3 regions of the Yersinia canariae genome follow, and region 1 is predicted to be linked to each of the others. Evidence: predicted binding sites of a transcription regulator. Region 1 holds the regulator's gene; each other region holds the start of a gene.

Region 1 (8,087 bases):
GTTGGATAACCGCGCTGCTGAAAATGGCGTCGATTGCGCTAAATTGGGCGCTGACTGGGCATCATGTAATAAGGTATTGATTACTCTGACCAACACTGGGGATGAGATCAAAGGCCAGGACTGGGCTATTTACTTCCATAGTATTCGTCAAATTCTAACAGTAGATAACGACCAATTTAAAATTACTCACCTGACCGGTGACCTACACAAAATTGAACCTACTGCCAAATTTACCGGCTTCCCAGCGAATCAGTCGGTTGAAATTCCAATCACTGGCGAATATTGGCAGCTATTTGCCACCGACTTTATGCCGCGGTGGTATGCCACTTCAGGTGATGCGAAGCCAAAAGTACTGAAAAATACCGATACTGAGGATATTAACGAATATTTGACTCAGTTTACGGGCGATCAGTGGAAGCGCACGAAAGACGACAATAACGTGCTGATGACACCAGAATCCCGTTTCGTCAAAAATGAAGCGGTGAAAACATTAGCGGCGGCTAACCTGCGCGGGCAGATTATCCCGACGCCAATGGAGGTGAAAGTTCACAAGCAAGATGCTGATTTGAGTCAAGGTGTGGCGCTTGACCTGAGCACTTTACCAAAGCCGGCAGCCGAGGCGGCGCAGCAGCGTTTTGAATTACTTGGCTTGAAGTCAAGTGCAACAGGTTTCCCGATTAAAACGTTAATTCAGCCGTCTGCTTTTAAAGGTGATTTAGCCGTTTCTGGTGCATATGAGTTGAAAATCGGCGAAAAGGGCGCGCAAGTCATTGGTTTTGACCCAACAGGTGTGTTTTACGGCCTGCAATCAATTCTTTCTTTAGTGCCGACTGATGGCAGCAAGAAGATTGCGACATTGGATGCCAAAGATGCGCCGCGCTTTGAATATCGTGGTGTTTTCCTCGATGTTGGGCGTAACTTCAAAACGAAAGATGCGGTGCTGCGTTTGCTCGATCAGATGGCCGCTTACAAGCTGAATAAATTCCATTTCCATCTTAGTGATGATGAAGGTTGGCGTATTGAGATTCCCGGCCTGCCAGAACTGACGGATGTGGGGAGCAAGCGTTGTCACGATTTAACTGAAAATACCTGCTTACTGCCACAATTGGGATCTGGCCCTGAGAGTAATAATCTGGGTTCTGGTCACTTTACCCGTGATGACTACATCGACATTCTGAAGTACGCCAAAGCCCGCCAAATTGAGGTCATTCCTGAGATTGATATGCCCGCGCATGCTCGTGCGGCTGTGGTGTCGATGGAAGCCCGTTACAACAATTTGATGAAGCAGGGTAAAGAAAAAGAAGCTAACGAATTCCGCCTGATTGACCCGACCGATGATTCCCAAACAACTTCTGTTCAGTTCTATGAACGCAAAAGTTATCTGAACCCATGTTTGGATTCTTCAAAACGCTTTGTCGACAAAGTGATTGGCGAAATGGCCCAGATGCACAAAGAAGCGGGGATGCCGCTGACCACGTGGCATTTCGGTGGTGATGAGGCGAAGAACATCCGTTTGGGCGCGGGTTTCCAGGACAAAAAGGGCCCGATTGAGCCGGGTAAAGGCATTATTGATAAGAGTGTGGAAGATAAGCCGTGGGCCAAATCTCAGGTTTGTCAGGATATGGTCAAACAAGGGAAAATTCAGGATGTTGAGCACCTTTCCAGCCACTTTGCTATTGAAGTTAGCAAGCTGGTGAATGCTCACGGCATTGAAAAAATGCAAGCCTGGCAAGATGGCCTTAAAGATGCCAAGGATGCGAAAGATTTTGCCACCAAACGTGTTGGCGTTAACTTCTGGGATACCCTCTACTGGGGCGGTGCCGACTCAATCAATGATTGGGCAAATAAAGGTTATGAAGTGGTCGCGTCCAATCCAGACTACGTTTATTTCGATATGCCGTATGAAGTTAACCCAAATGAACGCGGTTACTACTGGGCCACTCGCTTTAACGATGAAGCGAAGGTCTTTAGTTTCGCACCCGATAATATGCCGCAAAATGCTGAAACCTCGGTCGACCGCGACGGTAATCACTTCAGTGCTAAAAGTGATAAACCTTGGCCGGGCGTGCACGGCATTTCAGGGCAATCGTGGAATGAAACAGTTCGCACTGATGAACAGATGGAATACATGATTTTCCCTCGTGTATTACCACTGGCTGAGCGTGCCTGGCATCGTGCGTCTTGGGAACAAGATTATAAAGCTGGCCGTGAGTACAAAGGCGGTGAAACGCACATGGTTGATACCAAGGCGTTGAGTACGGATTGGCAGCGTTTTGCCAACATTATGGGCCAACGTGAATTAGCAAAACTGGATAAAGCCGGTGTGGCCTACCGCTTACCGGTTCCGGGAGCACGTGTTGTCGCAGGGGTATTGGAGGCTAACATTTCTTTGCCGGGTTTGATTATTGAATATTCCACCGATGGCGGTAAGCAATGGCAGAAGTATGATGCCAAAGTACAACCTAAAGTCAGTGGTGATGTGTTGATTCGCTCCTCCAGCCCGGATGGTAAGCGCAGTAGCCGTGCGGAGTCCGTTAAAGTTTGATTATTGCTATCAAAGTGCTGTGTCTGATGTTAACTCCTGTTTGCCGGGTTTTTCGGTAAACAATATTAAGTGAAGTTGAGTTGATGGTTTTCCCCCGGCAAGTCCGGGGTTTTTTTTGCTTTAAATTTATGGGGGAGTAATCGGAGATAAATAAGAATGACCACCTGACTCCCGACCGAGTTTATCTCAGGTTGCTGACTGGGAAAGGTGGCCATTTTGCTGATGGGTCTAAGTTAATCAGACAATAGCACGCCGTTATCTGAATTAAAGAAAACCGTAATACTGTTCAGTGCTAAAAATCTTTATAAGATCAATGCGATAAAGCTACATTATCTTTTATCGTGCGCAGACTCATTTTCGCGGCAATCGCCGGTTTCACAGTGGCCGTACAAATACAGACTGTGATTGGTCAGCTTAATGCCATGTTGTTTAGCAATTTCACGTTGAAGCGATTCAATGGATTCATTACTAAATTCAATCACTTTGCCGCAATCCAGGCAAATTAGGTGATCGTGATGGTGTTGCTGCGTCAGCTCAAAGACTGATTTGCCGCCTTCGAAATTATGGCGGGTAACAATACCGGCATCATCAAACTGATTTAGGACGCGGTAAACCGTCGCCAAACCAATTTCTTCACCGATATCGATCAGCTTTTTATAAAGATCTTCCGCGCTGACGTGATGGCACGCCGGATCTTGCAACACTTCCAGAATCTTAAGCCGGGGCAGTGTTACTTTAAGGCCAGCGTTTTTTAAGGCTTTGTTGTTGTCAGTCATGCGGATTCAGTCCTGTTACTATCGATTCAAATTAAGGCTGTTCAGCCTATGACATCCGTGGCGCAATATTCTCAATTGCGTCTCATTATAGAACTGCTAGCCCCAAATGAAAACCGTGGTTGTTAACAAAGATATAATTGCACACTTTGTCAGATTAATCATGCAATGTATTGATGAATGGGATTGTTGCATCATTTAAGTATATGGCGGCCAGACGTAACGTTACAAATTTGTAGCGGTTTATTTTCATTTTGCACGAATGAAGATGCGGATCTGTGGGCGGGTTAACAGAGTAGGGCGAGTGGCGTGGGGGTAACGAAAACGCGCGGCAATGTTTAACATCAACCTCGCGTTTCCGATATACCTGCCATTCTTCAAGCTACAAGTGCATTGGTTGCCTTCCTGCAACTCGAATTATTTAGGGCACATGACAAATTAACCGGTGATTTCGGCCAAATTCAGTTCTTCACTGATCTGTTTTACCCAAGCTTCAACACGTTCATTCGTCAGTTCTGGCTGCCTGTCTTCATCAATGGCTAAACCAATAAAGTGATCATCATCCGCTAAGCCTTTGGAAGCTTCGAAGTGATAACCCGCAGTTGGCCAGTGGCCGACGATTGCAGCGCCACGCGGCTCGATGATATCGCGCACGGTTCCCATCGCATCACAGAAATACTCAGCATAGTCTTCCTGATCACCACAACCGAACAATGCAACCAATTTGCCGTTGAAATCGATCTCTTCCAGTGTTGGGAAGAAATCATCCCAATCACATTGGGCTTCACCGTAATACCAAGTTGGGATACCGATCAGCAGAATATCGAAGCCTTCCAAATCTTCTTTGCTGCTCTTGGCAATGTCGTGAACCTCAGCAACATCTTTGCCCAGTTGCTTTTGGATCATCTTGGCAATGTTTTCGGTATTGCCAGTATCGCTGCCAAAGAAAATGCCTACAGTTGCCATATAACTTAATACCTTTTTAATTCAAATAGTTGTGAAAATTACCAAGCGCTCTGCCCGATAATATAACACATGTATAGGGCGATATAATGCCAGAAAACCTCGGCAGGCCGATATCAAGTTTATGCGATATTAAATTTTTGTGAGTGACTCAACCTTATAACCTCATTGCCGATAACCTCAGTGTAACGAGAAAGTTGCAATTTGCGGTGCCAGAGGGAAAACCGTCAGATGAAAGTCTGCCGGGAAAGGAGTTGTCGTTAGCTGTATGGAGCGTCCTTTATTGCTTTTCGGTCATCAAATAACACCTGCGTCTCTAACGGTAACTATCCGATATATAAGGGGAACGAACATGCAGTTTTTAAAAAATATAACTATCAGGGCCGCACTACTTTGGGTGCTTGGGGCATTTTGCCTGCTATGGGGGGGCGTATCCGGTTATACGTTGTTATCACTGAATCAACTGACACAATCTTCTAATGCCAACAGTGTGTTGGTTGAAAACATGAATTTGGTCAATCAGGGGACGGATCAATATTTTCGGATGGTGACACGCCTTGCCCGTTCAGTCGATTACCGTCAGAGCGGTAACATTGCCGATGCAGATAAGGAGCTAAAATCATCCAATGTCGCACTTGAAAATCTGAAAAAGGAGTTGGCGCAGTTTAAAGCTATTGACCATGCACAGATTGATCCCGCGTTGGTCACTGGAGTGATTGATGGGTGGAGTGCGCTAATTGATCAAGGCGTTACGCCGCTTTATCAGGCGGCGATGGGCAATAACAGCGCGGCTTATCAGGATTTAGCGAAAAAGACCGTACCCGCGCTGAGTCGCCAATATGGTTCTGTTGCTGAGAATTTCAATCAGGCCGCATCGCAGGCCATCGGGGTAGCTAAAGATCAGTTTGCTCATCTGACAAAAGTGAGCAGCATAATATTAATTTCCGCGTTGGTGGCTGGGTTAGTAATTTTGCTGGCAACTGACCGCTACCTGTCGGTTAACTTGGTTCGCCCGTTGGATGATATTCGTGCCCATTTTCGAGTGATTGCCTCCGGCCAGTTGGGCCAGCCCATTGCGGATTTTGGTCGTAACTGTGTTGGGCAATTATTTCCACTGCTCCGCGATGTGCAAAGCAGTTTGGCGAATACGGTAAAAGCTATCCGCAGCAGCACTGATGGGATTTACCACGGGGCGGCTGAAATATCTGCTGGCAATACGGATTTATCATCACGAACAGAGCAACAGGCCGCTGCATTGGAAGAGACGGCCGCCAGCATGGAGCAGTTAACCGCCACGGTAAAACATAACGCGGATAATGCACATCACGCCAGCCAACTGGCGGCAAATGCTTCTATCACCGCCAAAAAAGGTGGGGCGCTGGTGGCAGATGTGGTTCATACCATGGATGAGATCTCTGCCAGTTCACGCAAAATCGCGGAAATCACAACAGTCATTAATAGTATTGCTTTCCAAACTAATATTCTGGCACTGAATGCTGCCGTTGAAGCGGCCAGAGCTGGGGAACAAGGTCGTGGTTTCGCCGTGGTTGCCAGTGAGGTGCGCAATCTTGCACAGCGCAGCGCACAGGCGGCGAAAGAGATTGATAGCTTGATAACTGAGTCAGTTAACCGTGTGAGTAGCGGTTCAGCCTTGGTAGAAAGTGCTGGGGTAACCATGGATGAAATTGTCCGTTCCATCACCAACGTAACTGATCTGATGGGGGAAATCGCTTCGGCGTCTGATGAGCAAAGCAAGGGAATTACTCAGGTCGGGCAGGCGGTGGCTGAAATGGACAGCGTGACTCAGCAAAATGCTGCGCTGGTACAGCAGGCTTCCCGGGCGGCAGCTTCACTTGAGGAACAAGCGACTCAGCTAAACCAAGCGGTGGCCGTGTTTAAATTGAGAGCAGACGATATGCAGGTAAAACCGACGGTCAAGCCTCGGGCCAATGTAGTAGCGGCGATGCCGACAGCCAAGGTGGATAACAATGCAAACTGGGAAACTTTCTAAACCCGTATTGCTAAACTTATTGTGAGGATATTGGCGTGGCGTAATCACTTACGCCACGCCGTCGTGATAACCGAAAGGGTTAAAACCCTTCTTCTGAGTGCGCTAATTGAGCAAGTAACATCTGTTCAATCAGTTCACTACGGCTGATGTTGCGCTGCTCAGCAAGGCTATTGAGAGCATCGACGGCATCGGCGTTAATCTTCAGTTCCACGCGTCGTAAGCCACGTACTTTATCGCGCCGTAGTTGATTTCGCTTATTAATTCTAAGCTGTTCATCACGGGATAATGGGTTTGTTTTCGGGCGCCCCGGACGGCGTTCATCTGCGAACAGATCCAGCGTCGTGCGATCCGTTTGTTCTTTTGCCATAGGTAGCGGTACTACAAGGGATTTACATCAGAAATTTCTGACGATTCGGTTTACACGTTTCAGGCCGATACCTTTCTTATTTGAAGCCGCTAATAACACCGCAACTCCAATTCATTAGGGTATGAACCAACTGCCTGAATTTGCATTTGCCACCAAACTCTGTAGCAAATTTATAGCGCGCCATAATACCCCAGCCAACCGAGCAACGACAATGGTTTACTGTGATTAGATTGGGCTAATTCATTCTTTTTTGCACAATTTTTCCACAGGAAATACATTTCTTTTCCCCAGGGTATGATTTTTAATCAACATCCAGTGCGCATGGTTCATTTTTCACTCAGTGCTATTTTTCGCCAGCACTGTCATCATCAATAAAACGGTGAATAGCACGTAATACAGAATCGGGTTTTTCCGCATGTACCCAATGACCCGTTCCGGCAACAACATAAGCACGGGCTTGTGGAAATTGGCGGGCAATCTCATCGCGATAACTATCCTGAATATAGGGCGATAATTCACCGCGAATGAACAAAATAGGGTGAGGCCACGGCGCAATAGGTTGCCAGCCGACAATATTTTCGTACTGATCCCATAATGCAGGGACGTTAAACCGCCACTCGCCGTTGTGGAATGATTTCAATAAGAATTGAATAACGCCTTCTTCTTTTATTGATTCGCGCATCAGTTGGGCGGCTTCTTGGCGCTGAGTCACACCCGCGGCACTGACGGCATTAATAGCGGTGAAAATCTGATCATGACGGCGCACTTGATAATTGATTGGTGCGACATCTATTGCGATCAGTTTTTCAATGCGGTCGGGGGCAATTTCTGTCATTGCCATTGCCACTTTCCCCCCCATGGAATGACCGATAATTATCGCTTTTTCTATGGCGAGATTATCCATCAGCTCCAGCACATCCTGCGCCATAGCGGGGTAATTGACCTCCGGCGACCGAGGGGATAAGCCGTGGTCACGCAAATCAACCTGAATCACATCATGGTCTTTATGTAAGTCACGCGCCAGCACACCGAGGTTATCAAGATTGCCAAATAACCCATGAATCAGGATGATCGGCAGGGAAGGAGTGGGCGAAAGAGTGTTTTGTAAGCGGAAGTTTAATTTCATGGCGAAGTTCATACTGAGAGATATTGTGGTTAGGGTATCATGACTGAGCAAGTGTGTGCTGCTTCACAATCAGGGTTCATGTGGATTATTCAGTTGTGGCTGATGTGATGGGGATTTATCGCGGATAAAGCCATGATAAAGGTACTCGTGAGCGCGCTTTGACTTTATAATCCTAAGATATGCATAAGAAAGTAGAAACCGTACTGGATAAAGATGAAAACTATTGAACTCGACGAAGAACTTTATCGCTATATCGCCAGCCATACTCAACACATTGGTGAGAGCGCATCCGATATTTTACG
Region 2 (8,087 bases), 1.1 Mb from region 1:
TCTTTATCTGGCAAACCCGCCATAACATGCTTCCTGTTCTTGAATAAACGCCAAAATAAAAGCCGACTGTCTAAAATGATAGTCGGCTTCAGGGGGCATTGTCGCGGACTGTCTGCGCTTAGCCCAGCAATTTTTCGATGCGTTGTAGCCCACTGACCAGCCGGTCAACTTCTTCGCGGGTATTATAAAGTGCCAGTGATGCGCGGCACATGCTCGGCACCTGGTAAAACGCCATTAGCGGCATGGCGCAATGATGCCCGGTACGAATAGCAATCCCGTATTGATCAAGGAAACTGCCGACATCATAAGCATGATGCTGGCCCAGATTGAAAGCAATAACCCCTGCCCGCTTGGCCGGGCCGTAAATTTTCAAACTCGGGATCTGGCTCAGTTGCTCCAATGCATACTGCATCAGCGACTCTTCATACTGCTGTATATGGGTCAGACCTAACTGATTCACATAACTGATAGCCGCACCCAGCCCCAAAATTCCGGCGGTATTCGGCGAGCCCGCTTCAAAACGCCACGGCGCGTCAGCAAATGTGGTGCCTTGTGTCAGGCTGACGGTTTTAATCATCGAGCCGCCCCCTTCCCATGGTGGCATTTGCTGTAATAATTCGCCCTTGCCGTACAAAATGCCAATACCCGATGGGCCATACAATTTGTGGCCCGAGAACACATAGAAATCACAGCCCAGCGCTTGTACATCCACGGGTTGATGCATGATGGCTTGTGCGCCATCCACCAGCACCACCAAGCCCGCAGCTTTAGCTTGCGCGACGATGTCTTTGATAGGATTCACCGTCCCCAACACATTGGAAACCTGAGTGATAGCCAGTAATCGGGTGGTGTTATCAATCAAACTGGCCAACGCGGTGAGCTCAAGCTCACCTGTTGCCGTCAGCGGCCAAACACGGATTTCAATACCGATATCTTTTGCCAGCATCTGCCAAGGCACGATATTGGCGTGATGCTCCATCTCGGTGATGATGATGCTGTCACCGGCTTGCAGGTAATGGCGACCATAACTGTTAGCCACCAAATTAATGGCCTCAGTCGTACCTTTAACAAAAACAATCTCTTCGACCGCCGCGGCATTGATAAAACCGGCAACCTGACTGCGAACAGCCTCCATCTGTTGGGTTGCGTCGGCACTCAGGGTGTGGATACCCCGATGCACCGCCGCATAACTTTCGCTATAAAAGTTAAGTTCTCTATCAATAACCACTTGTGGCTTCTGTGCGCTGGCGGCGCTGTCCAAATACGCCAGCGGCTGGCCATTAACCTCACGGCTAAGCAGTGGAAAATCGGCTCTGACCTGTTCAATTGGGAAATTCATAGCGTCTCCCTGGCCAGCCGCTCAGCAATTCGTGCCAACACCACTTTGCGAATGGACTCATTGTGGATGGCTTCGGTCAATTCGGCAGCAAAAGCAAAAATAATCATTTGCTGTGCATCCGCTTGATTGATACCTCGCGATTGCAGATAAAACAGTTGCTCCGTGTCAATGCGCCCAACGGTGGCCCCGTGGCTGCATTTCACGTCATCGGCGTAGATTTCCAGTTGGGGCTTGGTATCCACTTCAGCCAACTTGCTCAGCAACAAGTTATTGTTGGTCATCTGACCGTCGGTTTTTAGTGCGTGCTGAGCCACTTTAATCATGCCATTAAAGACCGCTTTCCCCCGCTCACGCACTATGGTTTTATGCAGTTGGCGGCTTTCACAATAGCCCTTGTTATGTTCCAGATAAGTGCGGGTGTCACAAATTTCGCGCCCTATTGGCAACAACAGACTGTTAATGGATAACGTGGCGCCCTCACCATTTAACTGGGCGCTGGTATTGTGGCGGGTTAGCCCTGCGCCGAGCAAGAAACTATAACTCCTAGCCCGCGCATCGCGGCTAAGGACGATATCATTATGGGCAAAATGGTAACTTTGAGGAGCTTCAAATGCCAGTTTGCAATGGCTCAACTCGGCGTTGTCGCCCACTGAAATCGTCAGCCGCGCGCCGGTAAAATGGGGCCGCTCATTGAGGCTAACAAAATGCTCAATGACCTCGGCCTGTGCGCTCGCCTCAATCGCCAAATGGTGACGGTAATGACTGGTATTCACGAAATCAGAACCATTGCCTGAACTGATATGCAGCAGATAAAGCGGCTTATCACTGTGTTTCCCGGCAGGTAACCGGATGTGTAAGCATTGCTGAGCCAGGCTTTCGGTCAGATGTAAAAAGACTTCCGATTGAATAGCCGCCGGAAACTGAGCATTTTCAGTGAGATGTGTCAGTTGGTAAGGGCCGCATTCGCTGTCACTCAATTCTGGAGCATATCGCCCATCAATGAAAACCACACGATGGGCATCTTTGATCAACGAAAAATCATCCCGCTGAGCCGCCGTGACTTCCGCCGCGCTGGCAAAGCTGAAATTGTGCGCGAGTAACCGCTCCAGTGGCGTATATTTCCAATCTTCATGCTTGATGCTGGGGAAACCCAATGTCAGCACCTGTTGCCAATGCGCCGTAGCTTCAGCGCCCTTGCCACTTTGGTGCTGTTTAAACAGTTGACCAAAATGCATCAAGGCATCAGTGCGCTGTTTTTCAAGAATACGCTGCTGTTCCAGCATATTACTGTTGGTCGGTAAGCCAGCCATAGCCTTGCTCCTCCAACTGTTTCACCAGTGTGAAATCACCAGATTTAATAATTCGCCCCTGATACAACACATGCACAAAGTCAGGTTTGACGTAATCAAGGATACGCTGATAGTGAGTGACAATAATAAATGCGCGATCTTGATTACGCAGCGAGTTCACCCCGTTGGCGACAATTTTCAGCGCATCAATATCCAGGCCGGAGTCAGTTTCATCCAGAATGCATAATGAAGGCTCCAGTGCTGCCATCTGCAAGATATCGTTGCGTTTTTTCTCACCGCCAGAGAAACCCACGTTAACTGAGCGCGTCAGCAAATCTGCGGGCATTTTCAGCAACTCAATTTTCTCTTCGATGAAATCGGCAAAATCAAAACGATCCAGTGGTTCTTGTTGGCGATATTTGCGCACCGCATTGACCGCAGTTTGCAGGAAGAAATGGTTGCTGACGCCCGGAATCTCTACTGGATACTGGAAAGCCAGAAAAACCCCTTCGCCCGCGCGATCTTCCGGGGCCAACTCCAGTAAGTCTTTCCCTTTGAATAGCACGCTACCGTCAGTGACTTCATATTCTTCACGCCCGGCTAACGCCGCAGACAAGGTACTTTTCCCAGAGCCGTTTGGCCCCATAATGGCATGCACTTCACCGGGTTTGATCTCCAGATTCAAACCTTTGAGAATCTCGTTACCTTCAACACTGACTTTTAAATTCTTAATGCTTAACATAGGTTTCCTTGGTGCGCAGAAGCGCAAAACTCTGCGGATACTGATTCAACTCACGCTTAACCAACACTGTGTTCCAAGCTGATGGCTAACAATTTCTGTGCTTCGACGGCGAATTCCAGTGGCAATTCGGAGAACACGTCCTTACAGAAACCATTAACAATCATTGAGATGGCATCATCTTCGCTGATACCGCGCTGCAAACAATAGAACAGTTGGTCGTCGCCAATTTTTGAAGTTGTCGCCTCGTGCTCTAACTGCGCCGTGTTATTGCGCACTTCCACATAAGGGAAGGTATGCGCTCCGGAATCCGGGCCAATGAGCATCGAATCACATTGCGTGAAATTACGGGCGTTATCCGCACCGGGTAAGATTTTTACCAGTCCACGATAAGTATTTTGGCTGTGTCCGGCGGAAATCCCTTTGGCGATAATGGTTGATTTGGTGTTTTTGCCAATATGGATCATCTTGGTGCCGGTGTCCGCTTGCTGATGACCATTGGTCAGTGCGACGGAGAAAAACTCCCCAATGGAGTTATCGCCCTGCAAAATCACACTGGGGTATTTCCAGGTAATGGCCGAGCCGGTCTCAGATTGGGTCCACGACATTTTGGAACCCTCGCCTTCACACAGCGCCCGTTTCGTCACAAAATTAAGAATGCCGCCGGTACTGTCAGCCCCCGCAAACCAGTTCTGGACAGTCGAGTATTTCACTTCGGCATTTTTGTGCAAAATGACCTCAACCACCGCCGCATGCAATTGATAGCTATCACGAACTGGTGCAGAACACCCTTCGATATAACTGACATAACTGCCTTCGTCAGCAATCAGAATGGTGCGCTCAAACTGGCCTGTTTTGGCCGCATTAATGCGGAAATAGGTGGATAACTCCATTGGGCAGCGCACACCTTTGGGCACGTAGACGAAGGTGCCGTCAGAGGCGACTGCTGCATTTAGCGCGGCAAAAAAGTTATCTTTGGGCGGAACCACGGACCCCAAATACTGGCGCACTAAATCTGGGTATTCCTGAATGGCTTCACCGAATGAACAGAAAATAATGCCTTGTTCAGCCAGTTTCCCACGGTAAGTCGTCGCCACAGAAACCGAGTCAAAAATAGCATCAACGGCCACCTCAGACCCTTCACGCACCGGCACCCCTAGCTGGGCAAAGGCAGATTCCACCTCAGCGGTAAGGTACTCATTCATCTCGTGTTCAGACAAGTCTCGTGGTGCTGCGCTGTCGGCAGACGATTGCTGTACCGCACCGGGCTGCGAATCACAGCTATCATCACAACTGCCACATGATGGTGCCGAGTAATAGCTGTAATCCTGATAATCCAGACTCTTATAATGTGCTTTCAGCCAGTGCGGCTCTTCCATTTCCAGCCAGCCTCGATAAGCCCCGAGACGAAATTCCAACATCCATTCGGGTTCATTACGTTTGGCTGAAATGGCGCGAATGACATCCTCATTGATGCCCTTAGCCAACTCATCAGTCGCAAGTTGTGTAAAAAAACCTTCTTTGTAGCGACCATCGCTGACCCAAGCCTGCACATCATCTGGAACTTCTACATTGCTTCGTGTCATTTCGTTTACATCGCTCAAACGCCAAAGCTCTCGCCGCACCCGCAGGAATGCTGAGCTTTAGGATTATTAAATTTAAAAATCTGATTGAGTCCTTCGCGGACATAATCCACCTCGGTGCCATCGATAAATGGCATCGCTTTCAACGGCACGTAAAGTCGGGCGCTACCTTGCTCGAAAACCAGTGCGTCGCTAGCTGGCTCCTTAGCCATATCCATGACATAAGCAAAACCGGCACACCCGGATTGCTTGACCCCAAGCTGCAACCCTTTTATTTCAGGGTCTTGCTGCATGAGCCGCGTAATTTGTGCTGCTGCACTGTCTGTTATCGTAACGCCTTGCCAAACATTATCATCGAGGGAAAACGTCCCGACTGATTCCTGTTGCATATGCCCTACCTTATCTTTAATCACTTAACGATTAGCTGGCTGATTATAAGTAAATCAACACAGATTGTTCACAATGGTAGTGATAATAATTATCACTTCAACCGTTTGTTTTGCAGGGATATTAAGAAAAGTGCCGTTTAGCCCCCAAATGAGGCGGCAACGAATGAGCATGCTGCGATGGCCGGAGAAGTTTGGATAAACAAGTACACTTTTATCGCCATGAAATAAAAGAATAATTATGACAGCGATGCTCGAATCCCTTGCTATATCAGAGGCTAATCATCGTTAGCCCCTGTCTTTTTAAACATTCATAAAAAATACCTATTTCTCCATTAACTTTAGCTGAAAACCCCCTCAGGTGAAACCTATCAGAGAGATTCGCCGCATTTATCGGATAAACAAAATTATTAGGGGGCGAAATAAGAGGAAAACGATGGGGGATTTACATTGCTCCAGGCCAACAAATAGCCCGGAGCAATATATAGACTTGTATTATTGAGGGTTATTCCGTGGGCGATAGCACCGCAGTTGTTAAGCGGGAAGTACAACACAGGCGATTTTGTTGATCAAAAATCTCAATCTGCCAAACCTGATGACGGCGGCCGACATGAATAGCACGACAACAACCACGAACCTTTCCAGACCGCACGGCTTTCAGGTGATTGGCATTGATCTCCAACCCCACTATATGCTGCCCCTCAGTGGTACATAAATACCCGGCCATTGAACCCAGTGATTCCGCCAACACCACTGACGCCCCGCCATGCAGCAGGCCAAAGGGTTGCGTTGTCCGGTTATCTACCGGCATAGTGGCTTCCAGTTCGTCATCGGAAAGTCGTGTAAATTCAATGCCTAAATGCCCGACCATGCAATCTTGGCTCTGTTGATTTAGCTGTTCCAGTGTCGCCGTGCGTTTCCATAACATCCACGATCCCTCTCATTAGTGAGTTATAGCCTTTGCCGAGCATTAAACCAGTTCAAGCAGCGCCTGCAATGGATGCCGCAGCCCGTTGCCTTCAATGCGCTTAACTTGACTGCGGCAAGAATAACCGGTGGCCAAACAACGTTTACTCGGCAACTTTTGCAATGCCTGCTGCCAGGATAATGCATAAATACCTAATGAATTATCGATGTTTTTTGCTTCGTGACCATAGGTTCCGGCCATGCCACAGCAGCCAACGCTGATATTTTCCAGCTTAGCACCATAGCGGGAAAATATCGAAGCCCAGTGCTGGCTACTGGCAGGCAGTGCGGTGGTTTCGGTGCAATGGCCGAACAGATACCAAGATTCACCGGTCATTTGTTGTTCGGGCAGTTCAACCACTGCCACCTGTAGCCACTCATGAACCAGTTGCACATTAAAATCACCCCGGCTATCACCCAGAATCTCTTTATATTCATCGCGATAACACAGCACCAGCGCCGGATCAACCCCGACCATTGGCATCCCCAATAAAGCAATGCGATTCAGAAAATCTGCGGTTTTCCGCGCCGTTTTGGCAAAACGTTGCAGGAACCCTTTGATATGCTGCGCTTTACCGTTGGGCGAGAATGGTAGCAATACCGGATTGAACCCCAGTTTCTCCACCAGCCGGACAAAATCGGCCACAACCTGGGCATCGTAGTAACTGGTAAAGGGGTCTTGCACTATTAAGACATGCTGGCTGCGCTCAGACTCGGGCAGTTTTTCCAACTGTTCCAATGTCATAGTGCTGGCATAATGACCGGATAATGACTGCTTCAATGTTGGGCTGGAAAGCTGCGGGAGATCCACCATGCCGATGCTTTTGCGGCTTAACGCGCCAACCCAAGGTTGCTTGAGGAAGAAGTTAAACACTTTGGGCGCTTTAGCCATCAACGGGGCATAGTCTTCCACCCCCGCGACAACATAATCACGCAGCGGACGATGATAGCGAGTGTGATACAACTGCAAGAAGCGGGAGCGGAACCCCGGCACATCAATCTTTATCGGGCATTGCGTCGAGCAAGCTTTACATGCCAGGCAACCGGACATCGCGTCTTTGACTTCATGAGAGAAATCATAATCCCCTTTGCTGGCATGCCAGGTATTTCGCGTTTTTTCGATTAACCCGCGTAAACTCGGCCGCTTAGTCGCCAGCCCATTCTCCAACGCCACCGGGTCAACCCCTTGCTCGGATAGCAGCCGTAACCATTCGCGCACCAAAGTTGCCCGCCCTTTTGGCGAGTGAATTCGGTCACCGGTTATCTTCATTGACGGGCACATTGGGCTACGAGCATCAAAGTTGAAACATAACCCGTTGCCATTGCACTCCATCGCCCCACGAAATGAGGTTCTGACATCCAAAGGAATACGCCGGTCCATGGTGCCGCGTTTATCCGGCGAGTCGACTTTCATCATCGGAGCATCGCTACCCAATGGAGAGCAAATCTTCCCCGGATTGAGCCGGTTATCGGGGTCAAATGCTGATTTTATCTGTCGCAATTCATGATAAAGCACGTCACCAAAGAACTCAGGGCTGTATTCTGCACGGAATCCTTTACCATGCTCGCCCCACAACAACCCGCCATAGCGCGCCGTCAACTGCACCACTTGGTCCGAAATCTGCTTCATCAGCATTTCTTGCTGCGGAGAGCACATATCCAGTGCTGGACGGACATGCAACACCCCCGCGTCTACATGCCCAAACATGCCATAGGTCAGATGATGACTATCCAATAATTGACGAAATTCAACGATATAATCGGCTAAATGTTGTGGCGGCACAC
Region 3 (8,087 bases), 2.3 Mb from region 1:
TTGCGCGGCATCCATTTTGGTCGGCGGCGCGACCCAAAGGCGGGTTGGCAACTGGCCTTTGTGTTGATCCAGTAACTTACCGGCTGCACGGAAGTGGCCAATGTTGGTCATGCAAGAGCCGATAAACACTTCATCGATTTTGCTATTAGCAACATCAGACAGCAAACGAGCATCATCCGGATCGTTAGGCGCACAGAGAATTGGCTGGGTTATTTCCGCCAGATCGATTTCGATCACCGCGGCATATTCCGCATCTGCATCACCTTCCAGCAGATTCGGATTAGCCAACCAGCTTTCCATTCCATTGACACGGCGCTCCAGTGTACGGCGGTCGCCGTAACCTTCAGCTATCATCCACTTCAACAACACAATGTTGGATTGCAGATACTCAATAATCGGCGCTTTATCCAGTTTGATGGTACAACCAGCAGCAGAGCGCTCGGCAGAAGCATCTGCCAGCTCGAATGCTTGTTCAACTTTCAACTCTGGTAAACCTTCAATTTCCAGAATTCGGCCAGAGAAGATATTCTTCTTGCCTTGCTTCTCAACCGTCAGCAGGCCTTCCTGAATCGCGTAGTAAGGGATAGCATGCACCAGATCACGCAGGGTGATACCCGGTTGCATTTTACCTTTAAAGCGCACCAACACAGATTCAGGCATGTCCAGAGGCATTACACCTGTTGCTGCCGCAAAAGCCACCAGACCAGAACCCGCAGGGAAAGAGATCCCGATAGGGAAACGGGTGTGGGAGTCACCCCCCGTGCCTACCGTGTCCGGCAATAGCATGCGGTTGAGCCATGAGTGGATGATGCCGTCACCTGGGCGCAATGAGACACCGCCACGGTTCATAATAAAGTCAGGCAATGTGTGGTGAGTGGTCACGTCTACTGGCTTCGGATATGCCGCCGTATGACAAAATGACTGCATAACCAAGTCAGCGGAGAAGCCCAGACACGCCAAGTCTTTCAGCTCATCACGGGTCATTGGGCCAGTGGTATCTTGTGAACCGACCGAGGTCATTTTAGGTTCGCAATATTCACCTGGGCGCACACCTGCAACGCCACAGGCACGGCCCACCATTTTCTGTGCCAGCGAGAAACCTTTGTCGCTTTTGGCAACCGGCTTCGCCACACGGAAGACTTCGCTGACGGGCAAGCCCAGAGATTCGCGAGCTTTAGTGGTCAAACCGCGGCCGACGATCAATGGGATACGGCCACCCGCACGCACTTCATCCAGCAACACCTCAGTTTTCAGTTCGAAAGTGGCTAAAATCGTGCCCGACTCATGGTGACGCACTTCGCCCAAATACGGGAAGATATCAATCACATCACCCATATTCAGGTTGCTGACGTCCACTTCAATCGGCAATGCACCCGCATCTTCCATCGTGTTAAAGAAGATTGGCGCAATTTTGCTGCCCAGCACGACACCACCGCCGCGCTTGTTTGGCACGTAAGGGATGTCATCGCCCATAAACCACAGCACAGAGTTAGTGGCTGATTTACGGGAAGAGCCGGTTCCGACTACATCGCCGACGTATGCCAGCGGGAAGCCTTTTTTATTCAGCTCTTCAATCTGTTTGATTGGGCCAACATTGCCCGGTTGATCCGGATGAATACCTTCGCGGGCATTTTTCAACATTGCCAGTGCATGCAGCGGGATATCAGGGCGCGACCAGGCATCTTGAGCCGGAGACAAGTCATCGGTATTGGTTTCACCGGTTACTTTGAATACGGTTACCGTGATTTTCTCAGCCAATGCTGGGCGAGAGAGATACCATTCGGCATCAGCCCAAGATTGCATAATTTTCTTGGCATGAGGATTACCCGCGTTGGCTTTTTCTTCTACATCGTAGAAGTTATCAAACATCAGCAGGGTGTGAGATAAGGCTTTGCCCGCAATCGGAGCCAGCTTTTCATTATCCAACGCATCAATCAACGGATGAATATTATAACCGCCCTGCATGGTGCCAAGCAGTTCAATTGCTTTTTCAGGGGCTATCAATGGGGAGTGGGCTTCACCTTTGGCGATGGCCGCCAGAAAACCGGCTTTAACGTAGGCTGCTTCATCAACACCAGGGGGAACACGGTTGATAAGCAAATCTAGCAGGAATTCTTCTTCGCCCGCAGGCGGATTTTTTAATGATTCAACCAGCGCTGCCATTTGTGATGCATCTAATGGCTTGGGGACGATACCCTCAGCAGCACGCTCGGCTACGTGCTTACGGTATTCTTCTAGCACGACTCTCTCCTCGCTTTTATTGTCATATATTTTGCCAGGCTATCTGTAGCCACCAGCCATCATCATTGATGCAGTAGGTGTAAGGTAAGAAGCCCAGTTTCGCTCAGCCAGCATACCAGTATTTGAACTCAGTGTTAATTCGTTCACATAAAAGCAACATTAAATTTTTGCTGAATCGTTGAGCGCAGTGTAATCACCTGAACTATTGATAACCACTCTCAGTTAGCCCCTTACAAAAGGGCAATATCCGTAAAATCTCCTCGCATAATACCCATACATTAGGAATGGATACCATCTCTCGGTGAAAATCTCGTGCTGTTGATATGACTTTTAGAGCGAGGAATGATGAGGGGAAGATATTATGGCGATAAATGGAGCAGAAACAGCCGATAACAACTGTTTCTGCTTTAACAAAAACCCTATACCCAAAATAATGGGGGTGCAGAGGTAGGCGGCAAGCAAACTCATCCCGATGAGCTTACATGAGTAAGTCATTCGGGTTAGCGCGCGTAACTACCCCCCTGCGGCCCCAAGTATGACGGCATTTAGAATTGGGTGTTTAAGCTAACAAAATATGTCCGACCAGGTTCATTGTAAGTCGCCGCCCCAGCACCGGCGATATTGGCCACGTTTTGGGCATTACCCTCACGGAACTGGCGCTTATCAAATAAGTTTTCAATCCCAGTGGTCACACTGACATTTTTTGTCACGGTGTAGCTCGCACTGAGGCCAAAGATGGCGTATGGACTCACTTCATTGCGTGCTGTCCCCGTCACTGGCAGCCCCTGATAGTCATATTTCTTCGGTTTCTGACGCCCATACCAAGTCACGGTAGACAGTAAGGACAAATCATCCGTGGCCTGCCAGCTTAGCGAGCTGTTCAGAGTAAACTCTGGTGTGATGGATAAGTAATCACCGGTAGTTTTGTTCTTAGACTCCAGCATGTAGGTCAGATTGCTGCTCCATTGCACCGTGTCAGTGAATGGCACGGTCAGGTTACCTTCTAACCCCTCGACCAAAGCTTTCGGTATGTTTCCCCATTTGAAGATATCGGAATCAGCATAAGCTCCGGTGCCGCCATTAGCTTTTCCAAGGGAGACCAGGCCCGGCTCAATCTTATTGCGGTAATCATTACGGAAATAAGTGATACCAGCAATAATGCCATCATCATGGAATTCGAAACCGATCTCTTTGTTGACGCTGGTTTCAGCTGACAAAGAGTCATTCCCCATCAAGTAACAGCTTCCACCGCCACCGTAGCAGCCCTGACCACGGCTATATAGCAAGTAGTTTGGGTTGGTTTGATAGAGATTTGGCGCTTTATAGGCGCGGGCAATCCCCATTTTCATGGTGAAGTAATCGCCCAATTCCTGTGACAGGTTTAACCCCGGGCTCCAGTTGCTTCCGGCGGTGCTGTGGTGATCAAAGCGCAGCGCTGGGGTGAGCATCGTGGTATCTGTCAACTCGATATTATCTTCCACAAACACTGAAGCTATCTGCGCTGAAGTCCGAGTATTTCGACCAGCTCCCGTCAAACCACTGACATTGCCGCCTTCAGTTGTCGTTTGGGTATTAGAGGTCGGGTCATTCATTTTCTGGTCATTCCATTCAGCGCCAACAGTCAGCACCTGATTAACGCCAAATTCAAACGGCAGATTAACCTCGGAATGGGCCAAATAGTTATCCAGCTTGATAGTGCTGAATTTGTTATTAGAGAAAATACCCTCGGTACCGCCTGCCAGGCCCTCATTAATACGTGAGTTACGCGTATTTTCATACTGAACATAGGAAGTGGCGCTGACGCCGTTATCCCAAAAACCACGATGAGTTAATGAGAAATTATCGCGATACATCACATTGGTTTCCGCACCGTATAAGCTGCGAACAATGACATTGCTATTGGTGTTTTGTGTATCACCGGCATAAATATTCCCCTGACGACTATAACCCGCCTCAAACTCCAGGGATTGGCCTTGCATGAACTCCCAACGCAATAAACCATTGATATCTTTATTACGAACCCCTTCACGACCGGCGGGTAAGGTGCCCGCCTGATTGCCGGTTCGAGCTGATTCATGGCCTTGGTTAATATCCCAATCATCAGCATCAGTTTTATTGTACCCGCCGTATAAGCGGAAACTGACCGTATCACTTAATGGCCCCAACAGACTGAAATCGGTACGACGCGTCGCCCCTTCTTCACTGTGCTGCGGCAGGTTCATATAGGCATTCCAGCTACCATGCAGCTCTTTGTCCGGCTGTTTAGTGATGATATTCACCACGCCACCTGCGGCACCATTACCATAACGCGCGGCAGCAGGCCCGCGTAATACTTCGATTTTCTCAACCATATTCGCCGGTACCCAGTTGGTATCACCACGGGTATCGCGCTCACCACGCCAGCCATAACGCACGGCATTACGGCTCGAAACAGGGATGCCATCAATCATAATCAGCGTGTTTTCAGGCCCCATGCCGCGAATATCAATCTGGCGGTTATTGCCGCGCTGGCCGCTGGCTGAGTTACCGGAAAGGTTAACACCCGGCATGGTGCGGATAATTTCGGACAGGTCATTAGCCGGAGGACGTTTGCGAATATCTTCCGCCGTGATAGTCGATGCGCCAAGTGCCTGGCGGACTTGCTGCTGAGCCGTTACGACTAATGTATCACCGGTGGCCGCTTTGTTGTCGGCGGCCGTTGTTTCTTGCTGTTGTGTTACGCCTGTATCAGACCCTGCCTGAGTGGTATCTTGTGTCTGCGCCCAAAGCGGAGTCGAAATACAGATACCAATCACGCTCGCTAAGGTCGTCAGAGAGCGCCGCTGCGATTTTACTTTCATTACACTTTCCCCGATGCAAAAGCCCACAGCAAATGTCAGTAGAGGAAAATCTCTACCAATCTATTCATAGGGCAACAAAAACGAACAAGATTGATAATTATTTTCATTATCAATTCATCTCGCTAATTGTTACATTTGCAATCAGAAAAAAGGTTTGTATAAACAGCAAAACCGTTTGTTATAAAGTCAATGTTGTCACAACATCAATGTTATTGGAGAGGCCACTATGTCGGCGATGAAGAAAAACAAATTGCGCAATGTTTCCCCCTCATCCAAACCGATTTATCGCGACCAAATTGTGCAACAGTCAAATCTGGTGGCCAGTGACTATCAGTTGAGCGGCGCTAAATTGTCGTCCACCGACCCAGTATTGTATGGTGATTTTCAGGTATTGCGCTTAAACCCACACCTGATCCTGCATACCGCCAATGTGACCAACCTTTCCGATATCAAGACGCAGAATCAGCTCAATCCGGCTTTGAAGCTGGCGATTGTGGTGAGTGGCAGCGCACATATTTCATTTGGGGGCAAGCAACTGCATTTGCAGGAAAAAGGCGATGCCTCGCTGGTCTCATTAACAGAAAGCACCCTTTTCACTCGCCACGGTAAGAATAATAGCCATGAGCGCACTCTGACACTCACCTTTGACCGTGAATGGTTGTATGGCGATTTACTGCCGCAAACGGGTTCCTGGGATACTCTTTACAACTTTACTCAGCAGCATCTGGCGATTCATTTATGGCGGCCATCTGTTCACGCACAAGCCATTGCGCAGAAAATCGCAAGCGCCCCTCCCTTTTCGACCCCGCTGGAGCGCCTGCATTGGGAAACACAATGTATTGGCCTGATTATTGAAGCATTCAGTTCACTGGAACAGCAGGCGCTACAGCAAAATAAAATCTCATTACGTGGTATGAACCGGGTTCAGCAGGTCCGTGATTGGCTGGAAAGTGGTGAAGCAGACCATCTATCAATGAGTGAACTGGCCCGTTTGGTGAATATGAGCCAAAGCACTTTGCAGCGACGTTTTCGTGAAAGCTACAACATCACAGTATTTGAATATTTGCGCCATTGCCGTTTAAAACGCGCCATGTTAGCCCTTCAGAAAGAAGGTATCAGTATTGATCAAGCAGCGGCTATTGCGGGTTATACTAGTCCGGCCAATTTCGCCACGGCATTACGTCGAATATTTAATATTTCCCCAAGCCAATTAAGAACCGGACAATTTTTTTAATACTCAGATATTTTTCGTCACCCTGACCAGCATGGAAATATTGGTATTTATTAATCATTACAACGTAAATATAAATAAACGCACCAATAAGTTTTCTTTCCTTGATTAAAAATTCAATTTAGTCAAATATCATCCTGCGTAGAGAAATTAAATATATGGAATTCATTACAATAAAAACATTAATATGGAGACTCTATGAAAATAGCCCTCACTCTATTAATTTTAATTTATACTGTCATATCCATTAAAATAGCACATTCTCGCCCAGTAGAACCTAAATACCAATCTAATAAAGAGAGTTTTAGTCAATATCAAGCCAGACATTGCCGATGGGAGAATGGCCTGGCGTGTAGAGAAGTTCCGGAAAATCAGGGGAAAACACCCCCAGCGACAAGTGAAGAAATTGCACTGGATATTGGTCTCGGTATATTAACCGGGGGGCCGACTCCACAACCGAGAGGATTTAAATTTTCTATAGGGAAGTTACCTATTAAGCCAACAACAAAAGTACCCCCATCCCCCAAACTAGGAGCCACTACAGAGCGGACACTATTATTACCGGCGGCAGCAAAACCGAAAGCCAAAGGGGTAATAAAAAGAATAAACGGCAGAGTTGGCTATCTTTTAGGTGACCCAAATGCCCCCGCGTTAGGTGAGGAACCTCCAATTAAACGGGCAAGAGTAGACAACTCAGAATCAACGTCATCCAGCGCCAACGAGTCTGACTCATCCAGTATTAAAGAGTCCGATATGGAGGAAAGTGATAATCAAGTATCCGAAACCAGCAAGTTCACCATAATACACCGTAGAGGCCCCATACAAGAAAGTGAAGTAGCAACAGCTATTGAGGAAATGGAAAGTATCTACGGTAATGAGTTTTGGCTTGATACTCAGCTAGATATAAATGACGAAATTAGCGAATATAATAAATTAACTACGCATGACAAAATCAGTTTCCAAGATTACTTTGCGTTGAGAGATTATACCGAGGACAGTTATGTTAGAATTAATGATGCCATGCGTAGCAATAACATTAGCCCAAAACTTAAAATTGAAATCGAACAATTAACCAATGCACTAAAACGTCATTCAGATGTGAGTATTTCATTTAAAAACAAATCATTCAAATATTTAAGTTCAGATGATACTGATATTGTTTATCGCGGTGAAATCAGAAGCAGAGTGGAATTTGAGACCGAAATAGTCGAAGAAGAAATTTACAGCAATGAGACTTTTTTTAGCACAACGTCAGACGAAGAATATATCACAAACTTTAATACTGAAGATCTCGATAACGGAGAAGTCAATGTAAGATATACCATTCATTATCCCAGAGGATTAACATACAGCACTGATGTCTCAGCCCTACTAGATAATACCGAAGGCACCAGAATATTTCTTCCTCATAGCTTTTTTCTGATTACTGAAATCAATATCATTGACAATGAAACAATTGAAGTAGAAATGCGAGCCCTCAGAGGGCTAGGATCAAAATTCATTCCCCCGCCGATCCAAATTAATTAAAATTACTGTTTCCATAAAAAACGGCCCCTATCGAGGGACCGTTTTAACGTCGACTTCGGCAAATACCGTATCAGCTAAAAATTATTTCTTTTTCGCTTTCGGGTTCGGCAAGTCAGTAATGCTACCTTCGTAGATTTCTGCTGCCAGACCGACAGATTCATGCAGCGTCGGGTGAGCATGGATGGTCAATGCGATATCTTCAGCATCACAGCCCATCTCGATTGCCAGACCGATTTCACCTAACAATT

What was found. The regulator Fur, encoded in region 1, represses iron uptake genes when iron is present. The targets are predictions, from matches to a motif close to ATAATAATGAGAACNACTATCAA.
Region 2: the regulator Fur is predicted to act here: its motif matches at 5,572-5,594, upstream of sufA (Fe-S cluster assembly scaffold SufA).
Region 3: the regulator Fur is predicted to act here: its motif matches at 5,172-5,194, upstream of F0T03_RS04050 (TonB-dependent siderophore receptor).

The regions. Positions count from the first base shown of each region.
Region 1 is NZ_CP043727.1:3,290,002-3,298,088, reverse strand. Features, by position in the region: gene F0T03_RS15260 (beta-N-acetylhexosaminidase) at 1-2,545, shown strand, start outside; gene fur (ferric iron uptake transcriptional regulator) at 2,875-3,321, opposite strand; gene fldA (flavodoxin FldA) at 3,757-4,284, opposite strand; gene F0T03_RS15245 (methyl-accepting chemotaxis protein) at 4,634-6,292, shown strand; gene ybfE (LexA regulated protein) at 6,372-6,659, opposite strand; gene ybfF (esterase) at 7,003-7,785, opposite strand; gene seqA (replication initiation negative regulator SeqA) at 7,999-8,087, shown strand, end outside.
Region 2 is NZ_CP043727.1:2,169,396-2,177,482, reverse strand. Features, by position in the region: gene sufE (cysteine desulfuration protein SufE) at 1-23, opposite strand, end outside; gene sufS (cysteine desulfurase SufS) at 119-1,339, opposite strand; gene sufD (Fe-S cluster assembly protein SufD) at 1,336-2,649, opposite strand; gene sufC (Fe-S cluster assembly ATPase SufC) at 2,624-3,370, opposite strand; gene sufB (Fe-S cluster assembly protein SufB) at 3,427-4,953, opposite strand; gene sufA (Fe-S cluster assembly scaffold SufA) at 4,968-5,339, opposite strand; gene F0T03_RS10035 (hotdog fold thioesterase) at 5,842-6,264, opposite strand; gene ydiJ (D-2-hydroxyglutarate dehydrogenase YdiJ) at 6,307-8,087, opposite strand, start outside.
Region 3 is NZ_CP043727.1:869,531-877,617, reverse strand. Features, by position in the region: gene acnB (bifunctional aconitate hydratase 2/2-methylisocitrate dehydratase) at 1-2,241, opposite strand, end outside; gene F0T03_RS04050 (TonB-dependent siderophore receptor) at 2,787-5,081, opposite strand; gene F0T03_RS04045 (helix-turn-helix domain-containing protein) at 5,308-6,315, shown strand; gene F0T03_RS04040 (ADP-ribosyltransferase) at 6,511-7,839, shown strand; gene lpdA (dihydrolipoyl dehydrogenase) at 7,921-8,087, opposite strand, start outside.